Linked DNA regions of Endozoicomonas gorgoniicola. The main gene of each other region encodes a partner of the protein of the gene in region 2 in a complex. Links are inferred from orthologs where the notes say so. Each region holds a gene or a part of one and is shown on either strand. Other genes may lie near its edges.

The links. The genes of interacting proteins can lie anywhere in the genome.
Region 1: the proteins of dapF (region 2) and NX722_RS24015 are in contact, whole or in part, in a solved structure (PDB 5YGU), measured with the Escherichia coli proteins. The link is inferred for Endozoicomonas gorgoniicola from one-to-one orthologs.

The regions. Positions count from the first base shown.
Region 1 is NZ_JAPFCC010000001.1:5,343,822-5,349,555, reverse strand. The notes cover bases 1-2,981. They hold NX722_RS24015 (RNA pyrophosphohydrolase), read right to left. Parts: upstream 1,747-2,981; coding sequence 1,255-1,746; downstream 1-1,254. Other genes in these bases: NX722_RS24005 (tryptophanase), read right to left, coding at 2,691-2,981; NX722_RS24010 (histidinol-phosphatase), read left to right, coding at 2,048-2,704; ptsP (phosphoenolpyruvate--protein phosphotransferase), read right to left, coding at 1-1,115. In the rest of the region: more of NX722_RS24005, read right to left, coding at 2,982-4,085; NX722_RS24000 (hypothetical protein), read left to right, coding at 4,434-5,734. UniProt on the Escherichia coli protein: Master regulator of 5'-end-dependent mRNA decay.
Region 2 is NZ_JAPFCC010000001.1:5,453,646-5,460,097, reverse strand. Bases 3,236-5,991 are described here. They hold dapF (diaminopimelate epimerase), read right to left. Parts: upstream 5,151-5,991; coding sequence 4,320-5,150; downstream 3,236-4,319. Other genes in these bases: lysA (diaminopimelate decarboxylase), read right to left, coding at 5,602-5,991; NX722_RS24515 (DUF484 family protein), read right to left, coding at 3,592-4,323; xerC (tyrosine recombinase XerC), read right to left, coding at 3,236-3,592. Also shown: NX722_RS24535 (cupin domain-containing protein), read right to left, coding at 1-4; NX722_RS24530 (SLC13 family permease), read left to right, coding at 209-1,669; udp (uridine phosphorylase), read right to left, coding at 1,741-2,511; more of xerC, read right to left, coding at 2,672-3,235; more of lysA, read right to left, coding at 5,992-6,452. UniProt on the Escherichia coli protein: Involved in the succinylase branch of the L-lysine biosynthesis and in the biosynthesis of the pentapeptide incorporated in the peptidoglycan moiety. Catalyzes the stereoinversion of LL-2,6-diaminopimelate (L,L-DAP) to meso-diaminopimelate (meso-DAP).

The DNA of each region.
Region 1 (5,734 bases), 110 kb from region 2 along the record:
GGGATACCCAGCGCTCTGGCAAGAATGGCGGCATGGGAGTTGCCCGATCCCTTCACTGACACCAGACCTGACAACTGTTCATGGGGAACGTCGGCCAGCATGACCGGCGTTAACTCTTCACTGACCAGAACGGTATTGTCTGGGTAAATGATGTTGTTTTTGTCTTCTTTTTGCAGGTAGGACAGCACCCGTCGACCAAGGTCTTTGACATCGGCTGCCCGTTCCCGCAGGTAAGCATCTTCCATCTTTTCAAAATTACGGACATGCTCATCAATGACATACCGCAAGGCAGCGGGAGCCCAGCTGCCTGCCATGATCTGGTTACGGATTTCAAGCCCTAACGCATTGTCATCCAGCATACTGAGATAAACATCAAACAGAGCCTGTTCTTCCACTGGAAGCAGTTCTGAGAGTTTTGCTGCCGTTGCTTTCATTTCCGCACGCACGGCTTCCAGCGCCCGATCCAGTAAAGCCAGTTCTGCGTCAAGGTCGTCATGCTGACGATCAGGCACAGCCCCCAGGTCTGCCGGAGGCGCGGCTACAACCGCTTCACCAATGGCAACACCTGAGGCGCCGGCAGTCCCTTGAAATCGGGCAGTTTTTCTGGGGTTGTTCGGTGTAACGAGAAGAGAACCTGTGGCTTCGGCGTGGGCTATCACCCCTGCCAGCTGGGCAGACATGGTGACCAGAAACGCTTCTTCGTGTTCATCAAAACGACGGCGTTCTTTTTGCTGAACCACCATAACACCAAGAATCTGGCGATGATGGATAATAGGCACCCCGAGAAACGAATGGTAACGTTCCTCGCCGGTTTCTTTGATGTAGAGAAATCTGGGATGTGCAGCAGCGTCTTCAAGGTTGATCGGCTCTTCCCGAAGCCCAACCTGCCCGACCAGTCCTTCGGACTGGGTCATTTTCACCACCCCTACAGCAGAAGGGTTCAGCCCTTCCGTAGCACTCAGGGTATATTCACTCTGTTCCTGGTCGAACAGGTAAACAGAACAGACGTCTGTCTTCATGGTGTCCCGAACACGCTGCACAATAATCTGCAACGCGGCCCTGAGGTCAGAGGCAGCACTGACTTCCTGAACAATTGTGCGCAGGGTGTTCAACATAGTCGTCTGCTCTTAACCTCCGCCTGAAATTCCTTAATCGGTGACGCCTGTATTAAAATCAGTGACGTCTATTCAGTAGCACCTGCCTCAGGTCGAGCCATTACCGGACAGCATCAACATCAGAGTGTGTCAGGGTTTGTTAACTACCACCACCCTGCAGACGCCCAATCCTTGGAGCCAGCTCCCGCAAGGCTCGTCGATACACTTCCCGCTTGAATGACACAACCTGCCCAAGAGGGTACCAATAACTGACCCAACGCCATCCGTCGAACTCGGGGGACGGTGTATGATCCACGCTGACACGGTCATCGCTTGTGAGCAACTTCAGCAGGAACCACTTCTGTTTCTGTCCAATACAGAGTGGGTACTGCTCTTTGCGTACAAGACGTCGAGGCAATCGATAACGCAACCATCCCCGGGTACAAGCCAGAATTTCCACGTCTTCCGGCTGAAGGCCTATCTCTTCATAGAGCTCCCGGTACATGGCCTCTTCCGGAGATTCTCCATCATTAATTCCCCCCTGGGGGAATTGCCATGCGTCCTGTCTTATACGCCGCGCCCAAAGGACCTGACCGTGTTGATTTGCGAGGATAATACCGACGTTTGGTCTGAATCCATCTGAATCAATCACGCCTGCGGCTACCTAAAATGTTTCTTATAACGCATTGTTTCACAAACGGCGTAAACACAGCAACGAAGATGCCAATTTAGTTAGACTAATATTGATCTGCCTCTGAAAACAGACAGGTTAGTCCTTACTCACAGGTTATCTGTATTCACAAACCTGCAAAAATTCCTGTTAAAAGCTGACCTTAGTCCTGTTTTTGTCATATTGATGCCTTAGACTGTTCCGGTCTGAACTGCGTCCTTAACTATTTCATGGCCTGCAGTTATAAAAATTTCATCAACCGTGGAGACTAACAGGAGGTCTTGTGGCTCTCGCAATTTTTGATCTGGATAATACTCTGATCGCTGATGACAGCGATCGTCTTTGGATTGAGTTCATGTGCGAACAACAACTGGTAGACGTGGAAACTTTCCGAAAGGGAAATGATTATTTTTATGAGCAGTACATGCAAGCCAGCCTGAATATTGACCAGTATCTGGATTTTGCCCTTGAACCACTGACTCATTTCACCATGGGTGAACTGAAGCAATATCACGAACTGTTTATGCACGAACACATTCGTCCGGTTATGCTCGAAAAAGCCCGGGCGTTGCTGCAAAGGCATCGGGACCAGGGCGATCATCTGATGATCATCACTGCCACCAACCAGTTTATAGCTGAACCTGTCGCCAATGAGTTTGGTGTCGATACGCTGCTGGCTATCGAGCTGGAGATTAAGGATAACCGTTACACTGGCAAAGTAACTGGTATCCCAACCTTCCAGGATGGCAAGGTGTTACGTCTGCAGGAATGGCTGACCAAAAACCCTGAGTTCAGTATGGAAGGCAGCTATTTCTACAGTGACTCTAAAAATGATCTGCCGCTGTTGCAAAAGGTAGATTTCCCGTTTGCTGTTAATCCAGATCCGGAGCTGGAAAAAGCAGCGCGGGAAAACGACTGGCCAGTGCTTAACCTTCGCTAACCCACTTGAAGCGGGCTGTAAAATGCCTGAGTACCGGCGGCTCATAAATCATCTGAACGCCTTTAATGCTCTCAGCCCGCTCATTAACAGCCTGTAATGCCTCAGCCACATAATCCATGTGGTCGTTGGTATAGACCCTTCTGGGAATCGTCAGCCGCATCAATTCCATAGGCGAAGGTTTCTGCTCACCGGTTTTAGGGTCACGCCCAAGCAACAGTGAACCGATTTCAACACCTCTGACACCCGACTCCAGATACAGTTCATTGGACAATGCCAGTGCCGGAAATTGCTCAGACGGAATATGCGGCAGCATCCTTTTAGCGTCGATGAACACAGCATGCCCCCCCGTCGGGGACTGAATAGGAATCCCCGCCTGATGCAGACATTCTCCCAGATACGCTACCTGCCCGATGCGATAGCTGAGAAAACCTTCGTTCATTCCTTCCCGGAGCCCGGTCGCCAGAGCTTCCATATCCCGCCCGGTCATACCGCCGTAGGTAATAAACCCCTCCATCGGCACACAGCGAACTGATACATTGCGGTAAAGGTCTTCATCGTCCCGGATACAACACAAACCACCGCTGTTCACCACCGGATCTTTTTTGGCCGAGAGCGTCAGCATGTCGCCGTAGCTGAACATTTCCCGAATAATGTCCGGCAGTGATATTGCGGCATAATCCGGATCACGCTGTTTGATAAACCAGGCGTTTTCACAGAAGCGCGCACAATCGAGTATCACCGGAATATTATGCTGTCTGGCGATTTCACTGACGGCACGTATATTGCCCATTGAAACCGGTTGCCCGCCAACACTGTTACAGGTAATCGTGATAATAATGCCGGCAATTTGCCCAACTTCCGTTGTGGCAATGCTTTCCTGAAGGCGGTTAAGGTCAAGGTCACCTTTCCACAGGTCGGCATAACCGGTATCAAACGCTTCGGCCTTAACCAGGTTGATTGCCTGACCGCCGGCCAGTTCCACATGGGCTGCCGTGGTATCAAAGTGGTAATTAGAGATAAAAACGGGTTGGCTGTGGCCGGTCCGGGCAACCAGTTCAGGAAATAAAATCTGTTCTGCCCCCCGCCCCTGGTGGGTCGGCAGAACATATTCGTAACCAAAGATATCCTGAGCCACCTGCTGGAGTCGAATAAAGCTTTTACTGCCCGCATAAGCCTCATCCCCAACCATTAAGGCAGACCACTGCTGGTCGCTCATGGCACCTGTACCAGAATCTGTCAGAAGATCAATGTAAACATCATCGCTCTTTAACAGAAAAGGATTGTAGCCCGCTGCCCGTAAAGCCTGTTCCCGCTCAACTCTGGTGGCCATCCGGATCGGCTCCACCATTTTTATACGAAAAGGTTCGGGTATTCTTTTCATGCCCTGGTTCCGGTGATATAAGAATCGAGACAACAGTTTAGGCACTGGCGGGTATTATGCCTGCCATATTTTCATATAAAGTATTTTATATTTTCGCCACTGCAAATTCTGGGCAGCTACAACTTTTCTTCAGACAAAAATTAATTTATTAAATTCATCAAGATTCATAACCACAGTACATTATCATCGACTGTCAATGTCTACCCTAAGAATGGCTGCAGAAGACAGACTAAACGACACTGGTTCGTTTTCGAGACGGGCGGATGTCATTGAGTACTTAAAATTTAAAGTGGACAAAAAAAAACTTATGCCTATTTTTTATCTGAAATCATTTTATGGTACACGCTGATGAAAACGCCTATTGGTCGTTACATGTCATTTTGTTTGGTCGTTTTTAGTCTGGTATTCATTGGTATTTATTCAGGAGCCGGGCAAGCGAAAGGATTTAAAAAAGACAATGTTCGACATTATTATGAATATACAGATGGGGAAACGGGTAAAAGATTTATTTTTTATGATCATAATTTCCGTAGCATAAACATTCCACTACTAGAGCTTCGCTCATCTACCGTAAGAGAAGTTAGTGTCGATGAGGCGTTGAATTACGACCAATGGATTCAAATCCAGGTTAGACGAAATACTGTCTGGCTTGGTAGGGAGTCATCGACTGCGGAGCGGGCAAGATCAAGAGTCATATCCGAAGAACTACGCAGCATTAGCTTTTTAAACAACAACGAACATCTGAACACCCAACATACGGAAAATCACAATGTTAAAGAATATGGAATAATCCAGATTCGATTATCAAAAGAAGAATTCTCTAAAAACCCCAATGACCTGATAAACAGAATTAAGGCTCACCTTGATTCTATGAAGGTACTGGACACCATTAAAGGGTATTCAATACGAGGTATGTACTTTGATAGTGATGGAACAATACACAAATTAATTATTCGCATCAATGATGCCTCCGATATGGACGCCACTCTATCATCACTCAGGGTCGCTCTTAGCGCCGGTTTCGGTTCAGTGGCTACAACAGGGGGTATGAATGAACTAATAATTTCGTCAGAAAATGATGGAGTGGGTACGTCTGCAACAACGGCAACAGATGGAATGAATGAACTCGTCCCGCCAGAAAATTTTGGAGAGGGTACGTCAGTAACAACGGCAACAGATGGAATGAATGAACTAATCCCGCCAGAAAATTTTGGAGAGGGTACGTCTGCAACAACGGTAATAAATGATCAGGTTGAGCCAGTTTGGGAGGAAAATAATGAGGATGCTGCTCTGACAGAAAAGCAGGCAGAAGAGCTGACAGAAGAGCTGACAGAAGAGCTGACAGAAGAGCAGGCAGAAGCAAAGATACTGGCGATAGAAGAAGGATTGGAAAGGGGAAGCCAACAGGGTTATTTCCGATCCGACCATGACCACGAGGGTCTGGATCTCAACAGAGGCATGGTAGCCAGATTTCAAATCATCCTGAGTTTTCTAGATTCAACACCTACCGATACGATTATCCGACACCTTAAAAGCTTTGCAAGAGAGATAAGAGTCAGAAATCCCAAATCTGTCTTTATATTGTTGCGCAACTCTGTAAGGATTTGTCAACGTGATGGTAACAGTATAATCGTTGATCTTGTGTTATC
Region 2 (6,452 bases):
TCATACCTGATCTCTACGGTTACAAAAGAACAGAGCCGTAAAAGGCTCAAAAGAGAGTATAAGCCTCAGTTCATCGATGTACTGATAAAATTTAATCTTAGTGCTATTGCTGCCTCTGCTCCCCAATCTTTCCTAAAACTGACCCAGATCAAAAAACTATTCCTCCAATCCAGCACACTGACACCCATAACAGCAACTGGAGGCCTGTATGACAACAGCCACTTCCGTCTTCACTCGCGGTGCGCCCGGATTATCTTACTGGGTATCACTGTTTACTGGCCCGATACTTCTTCTTCTGACCATCATCACACCACCGCCCCAGGGAATGACCCAGGATGCATGGTATATGGTAGGGGTCGCCACCTTAATGGCTGTCTGGTGGGTATCGGAAGTGGTGCCGATACCGGTGACAGCCCTGACACCAATTGCCGTGGTTCCACTGCTGGGCGTTGCCAGCATTCGGGAAGTGACCGCCCCCTTTGCCAACCCGACCATCTATCTGTTCTTCGGTGGTTTTATGCTGGGTGTGGCGATGGAACGCTGGAATCTGCACAAACGCATTGCACTGAATATCATGCTCGCCACAGGGGTGAAGCCAAGCCGACAGGTGGCAGGCTTTATGGTGGCAACCGCCTTCCTGAGTATGTGGGTGTCCAATACTGCCACCAGCGCCATGATGCTACCGATCGGCCTGTCGGTGGCTGCAATGATGAGCGGCTCTGAAGAAGGCAGAGCGCGTTTCGCTAAAATGCTGCTGCTGGCCATTGCCTACAGTGCCAGCATTGGCGGTCTTGCGACTCTGATCGGTACTCCGCCGAATGCGTTGCTGGCGGCTTTTCTGAGTGAAACTTACAACATAGATATTGGTTTTGCCCAGTGGATGATGGTAGGGCTTCCCATCTCATTCCTGATGCTTGTAGCCACCTGGCTATGGCTGACCAAAGTCAGCTTCAGGATGGACGACATTGAAAGTCCGGATGCACGCAAAGTGCTTAAAGAACAACTGGATGACCTGGGAGCTATGACTCGTGGTGAAAAAACCATCGGCATTATTTTTGCCCTGACTGCCCTGGCATGGATCTTCCGTCCACTACTGAAAGGCTATATTCCGGGGCTGTCAGATACCGGGATTGCTGTTGCAGCGGCTATCAGTCTGTTTATCGTTCCGGTCAACCGGGACGAACGCATTTACGTCCTGACCTGGGAAAAGGCACGTGAAATCCCGTGGGGCGTGCTGTTGCTGTTTGGTGGCGGCTTAACCCTGGCAGCCCTGATCAAGTCTACCGGCCTGGCCAACTGGATTGCCGATGCCATGAGTATTGTGGGTGGTCTGCCCATTCTGCTGGTTGTAGCCTTTGTCGTTACCGTGATTATTTTCCTGACCGAGTTGACCAGCAACACTGCAACAGCCGCAGGTTTCCTGCCTTTAATGGGAGCTTTGGGTGTTTCACTGGGAATAGACCCTACTCTCCTGGCAGTGCCTGCCGCCCTCGCCGCCAGCTGTGCCTTTATGATGCCGGTGGCAACACCGCCTAACGCCATTGTTTTCGGATCGGGTAAGCTGGAGATTGGCGATATGATCAAGGCGGGGTTTGCCCTGAACATTATTGGCATTATTCTGGTGACACTGACGGGTTATTACCTTGCTTCCACGGTATTGATTCAGTAACCTGCCGGGCTTTTGGCTTTTGGCTGTTCATACAGCCAACCGCCAAAAGCTAATAGCCATCAAGACACCTGTCACTCTCTGTTTAACAGCAGGGCTGCAGCATTCACCACCACCCTGACCGCAATGGCTTCTGCCTCTGCAATTTTTGATTCGTCAGGAATTTCCTGACGGGTCCGGTTAACAATGACAGCCGCAACACAACCGGCTTTCAGTCCTGAGGCGGCACACATGGTCAGCAACGTTGCCGACTCCATTTCATAGTTCAGGACACCCAGCGCCTGCCACTCTTCCATGGATCCACGAAAACGCCGGATAACATGCCCGGTAACGGTGTCGTAACGCTCCTGCCCCGGATAAAAGGTATCGGAGGAAGCGGTGATTCCCACCTGGTAATCAGCAGACTCTGAACGAACGGCAGACACCAGGGCTTCGGTACATTCAAACGAGGAAACCGCCGGAAATTCCATCGGCGCAAAGTGTGTGCTGGCACCATCGAGACGAACAGAGGCATTGGTGACAATAAGGCTTCCGGGCTCGATAGCTTCCTGAATCGCCCCTGTTGTTCCTACCCGAAGAAACGTTGTAATACCCAGCTGGGCCAGTTCTTCTACGGCAATTGACGTTGATGGCCCGCCAATACCAGTAGAACAGACGACAACCGGTTTACCATTCAGTTCGGCCAGCCAGGAAGTGTATTCTCGCACGCTGTTGAGAAACTGTGGGTTATCCATCTGGCTGGCAATTCGCTCAACTCTTGCCGGATCACCGGGAACAATGGCTAACTCTGCACCCTGCAACTGGTCGCGGGTAATTCCAAGGTGAAAAACGTTATTTGCAGGCATCTGAAAGACTCCTTTGGAGTGTTATCGATGCTGAAGAGTATCACAGGTATTTGAGATTTCTGCATTGCTGAATATCAACGACGACGGCAAAATAAATCCATGAACAGCTCTTTTATGCGTTAATCCATTAATGGTTAGGATAGCCAGCCCCGCCAATGGTTCAATCTTTATCTTTTTTACGCCGCGCCCTTGGGTGAGCCTTATCGTACACATCCGCCAGGTGCTGAAAGTCCAGATGGGTATAAATCTGGGTGGTGGAAATATCACTGTGTCCCAATAATTCCTGAACTGCTCTCAGGTCGCCACTGGATTCCAGCAGATGGCTGGCAAAAGAGTGTCTCAGCATGTGGGGATGAACAGACGTCGGCATGCCCTGCTCCCGGGCCTGTCGTTTGACCCGGTTCTGCACCTGTCGATGGCTGATCCGTTCGCCCCGCTTCGACAGAAACAAAGCCTGTTCGTCTTTCACCGGAAGCATCGCCCTGGCAGAAAGCCATAGCCGGATGGCTTCTCTGGCTTTGCGTCCCACGGGCAGTATTCGTTCTTTACTGCCTTTGCCCAAAACCGTTATCCGCTGAAAGTCTTCTTCAAAACTATTAAGGTTCAATGCCACCAGTTCAGACAGTCGCAGCCCTGAAGAATAAAACAGCTCCAGCATGGCCTGATCCCTTAAAACCAGTGGGTCGTCGTCACGGTTATTCAGCAGCGCATCCATCTGGTCGGTATCGAGCGTAACGGGCAGTTTTCTTGAAGCTTTGGGGGCAGACAGGCGTTTGGCAGGATTATCTTCAACCATTCCCTGTCGGTTGAGGTATCGAAACAGACTGCGTACCGAAGACAGCAACCGCTGCAGGCTTTTACTCTGCAAACCGTTACCATGCAATTCTGCCAGCCAGAGCCTGAGCCGCTTTTCAGAAAGCTCAGACCATGTGCTGATATTTTGCGAAGCCAGCCAGCCCGAGAGTTTCTTCAGATCACGACAATAAGCTGCCAGCGTATGCCGGGAGCTGTTTTTCTCAAATTTCAGATAATCTAAAAAGGCATCTATATCTTTCTGTAAAGGGCAGCGCTGAGATGGCATCAGAGAAACCGGCTCAATACACGACAGAGAACATCGCTTAAATAACCCAGAAACAGATTCCCCATAGACGCCCTGAAGTGATTTTCATCCCGGCTGCCCAATGCCAGCACTCCAACAGAGTCGGGGAAATTCAGTGGCGACAGTGCAACAGAACCGATACTCGGATGATCGTTCGGAAACAGGAACTCCAGCTCTTTCTCCGCCAACCGTCCACATACCACTTTCTGCCCACCGTTCAGGTTTACCAGTAATTCGCCCAGTACAGAATTAGCAATGTCAGGATTTTCGGTACGAATCGAGCTGTTAACTGGCTTTTTGTTGAACAGAACCAGTGCGTGGAACTCCACGCCAAAGTCGTTTTCCAGACCGTCCCGAAGTGTCTCTGTTACCTGCTCCAGATCGTTGCTCTCGATTAAAGCCAGTACCAGTCGGCGGGAGTTGTCAAACAGCCGGTCATTATCGCGAGCCACACTGACAAGACGTTTCAGCCGCTGTTTCTGCTCGTCGTTACGATCACGAAGCAGCGCCAGTTGTCGTTCATAAAGGGAGATGGCAGAACCGCGCTGATGGGGCAGGGTCAACGACATCAGTAGTTCATCCTGACCCATAAAAAACTCCGGGTTCTGCTGCAGGTAGTCAGCCACTTCCGCTGAAGTCAGTTCAGCTGGCGGCTCTTCATGGGAAAGAGCCGGAATGGTTGCACTGGACTCCGGAGTGGCTGAATCGCTCATAAGCGGGTCTGTCCTTCAAATACTCGGGTGGCCGTTCCAGTCATGATAACCGAGTGACCTTCTCCCGACCAATGAATGTTCAATGTCCCCCCCGGAAGGTTGACCCGAACCTCGTCACCCAGAAGCCCCTGCAACCGTCCGGCAACAACTGCCGCACAGGCACCGGTACCACAGGCAAGCGTTTCACCAACACCCCGTTCAAAGACCCTGAGGTTGATCTCGGCCTGATCCAGAACCTGCATAAAGCCGACATTACAGCGCCTTGGAAAGCGGTTATGTTTTTCCATCAGCGAGCCCAGTCGCTCTACTGGCGCACGGTTTACATCGTCTACCTGCATCACGGCATGGGGGTTACCCATAGAGACGGCACTGACTTCAAACTCCTCTCCATCAATACGCAGGTCGTAGGTAGAGCGCTGTTCATGCGCCTTGAACGGAATATCTCCGGGCTGCAGCCTGGGAACCCCCATATCCACCGAGACTTCACCGTTAGCGTGGAGTGTCAGTTCAATATTCCCACCCGCCGTCTGCACCTGAATCGTGTCACGCCCAATCAGCCTTTTATCCCGCACAAATTTGGCAAAACAGCGGGCGCCATTGCCACATTGTTCCACTTCGCTGCCATCGGCATTGAAAATACGGTAGCGAAAGTCCATATCCGGATCAGTAGGCGGTTCTACAATCAACAGCTGGTCAAAGCCGACACCAAAACGGCGGTCTGCCAGTCGACGGATTTTGTCCGGAGGTAGACGTACCGACTGGGTAACCATATCAACCACCATAAAGTCGTTACCCAGCCCATGCATTTTTGTAAAATGTAACAGCATAAAAAAACTCGTTCTGTCCTTCCGGTCATTCACAGGCTGGGAAGTTGCAGCCTGGGAACCCCCATATCCACCGAGACTTCACCGTTAGCGTGGAGTGTCAGTTCAATATTCCCACCCGCCGTCTGCACCTGAATCGTGTCACGCCCAATCAGCCTTTTATCCCGCACAAATTTGGCAAAACAGCGGGCGCCATTGCCACATTGTTCCACTTCGCTGCCATCGGCATTGAAAATACGGTAGCGAAAGTCCATATCCGGATCAGTAGGCGGTTCTACAATCAACAGCTGGTCAAAGCCGACACCAAAACGGCGGTCTGCCAGTCGACGGATTTTGTCCGGAGGTAGACGTACCGACTGGGTAACCATATCAACCACCATAAAGTCGTTACCCAGCCCATGCATTTTTGTAAAATGTAACAGCATAAAAAAACTCGTTCTGTCCTTCCGGTCATTCACAGGCTGGGAAGTACGCTTTCGGGTGCCAGCTGCTCTGCAATGGTTTCACGGCGTCTGACCAGATGTACCTGATCACCGTCTACCATGATTTCGGCACAACGGTTACGACTGTTATAGTTTGAACTCATGCCAAAACCATAAGCCCCTGCCGATTTCACTGCCAGAAGGTCACCTTCTGCTATTCGCAATACCCTCTCCCTGCCAAGGAAGTCACCGGTTTCACATATTGGCCCTACAATATCGCAAACCAGCGCCTCTTTACTATCATCAGGTACCACCGGTTCAATGCCATGCCAGGCACTGTAGATAGACGGACGTAATAAATCATTCATGGCCGCATCAACCACGGCAAAGTTTTTATGGTCGGTGCGTTTGATCAGCTCCACCTGAGTCAGCAGAACCCCTGCCTGCCCGGCGATGGAGCGACCGGGTTCAACCACCAGTTTCAGGTTCCGCCCCTGCAGTCTGGCTTTAACCGTACTCAGGTAATCTGATGGGGTCGGGGGCGTTTCATCGTTGTAGGCAATACCCAGCCCACCGCCAATATCAATATGCTTCAGCTCAATGCCGTGAGCCTGAAGGCTATCCACCAACAGCAGTAACCGGTCCAGGGCATCAATAAAAGGTTCACCACTGGTCAGCTGGGAGCCGATATGGCAATCCACCCCCACTATTTCAATATTTGGCATCTCAGCAGCTCGCTGATAAACCACCAGCGCATGATTGATATCAATGCCAAACTTATTGTCGCGCAGACCGGTAGAAATATAAGGGTGGGTTTGAGCATCAACGTCAGGGTTTACCCGCAGAGAAATGGCAGCCCGTTTACCCATTGATTCTGCTAACT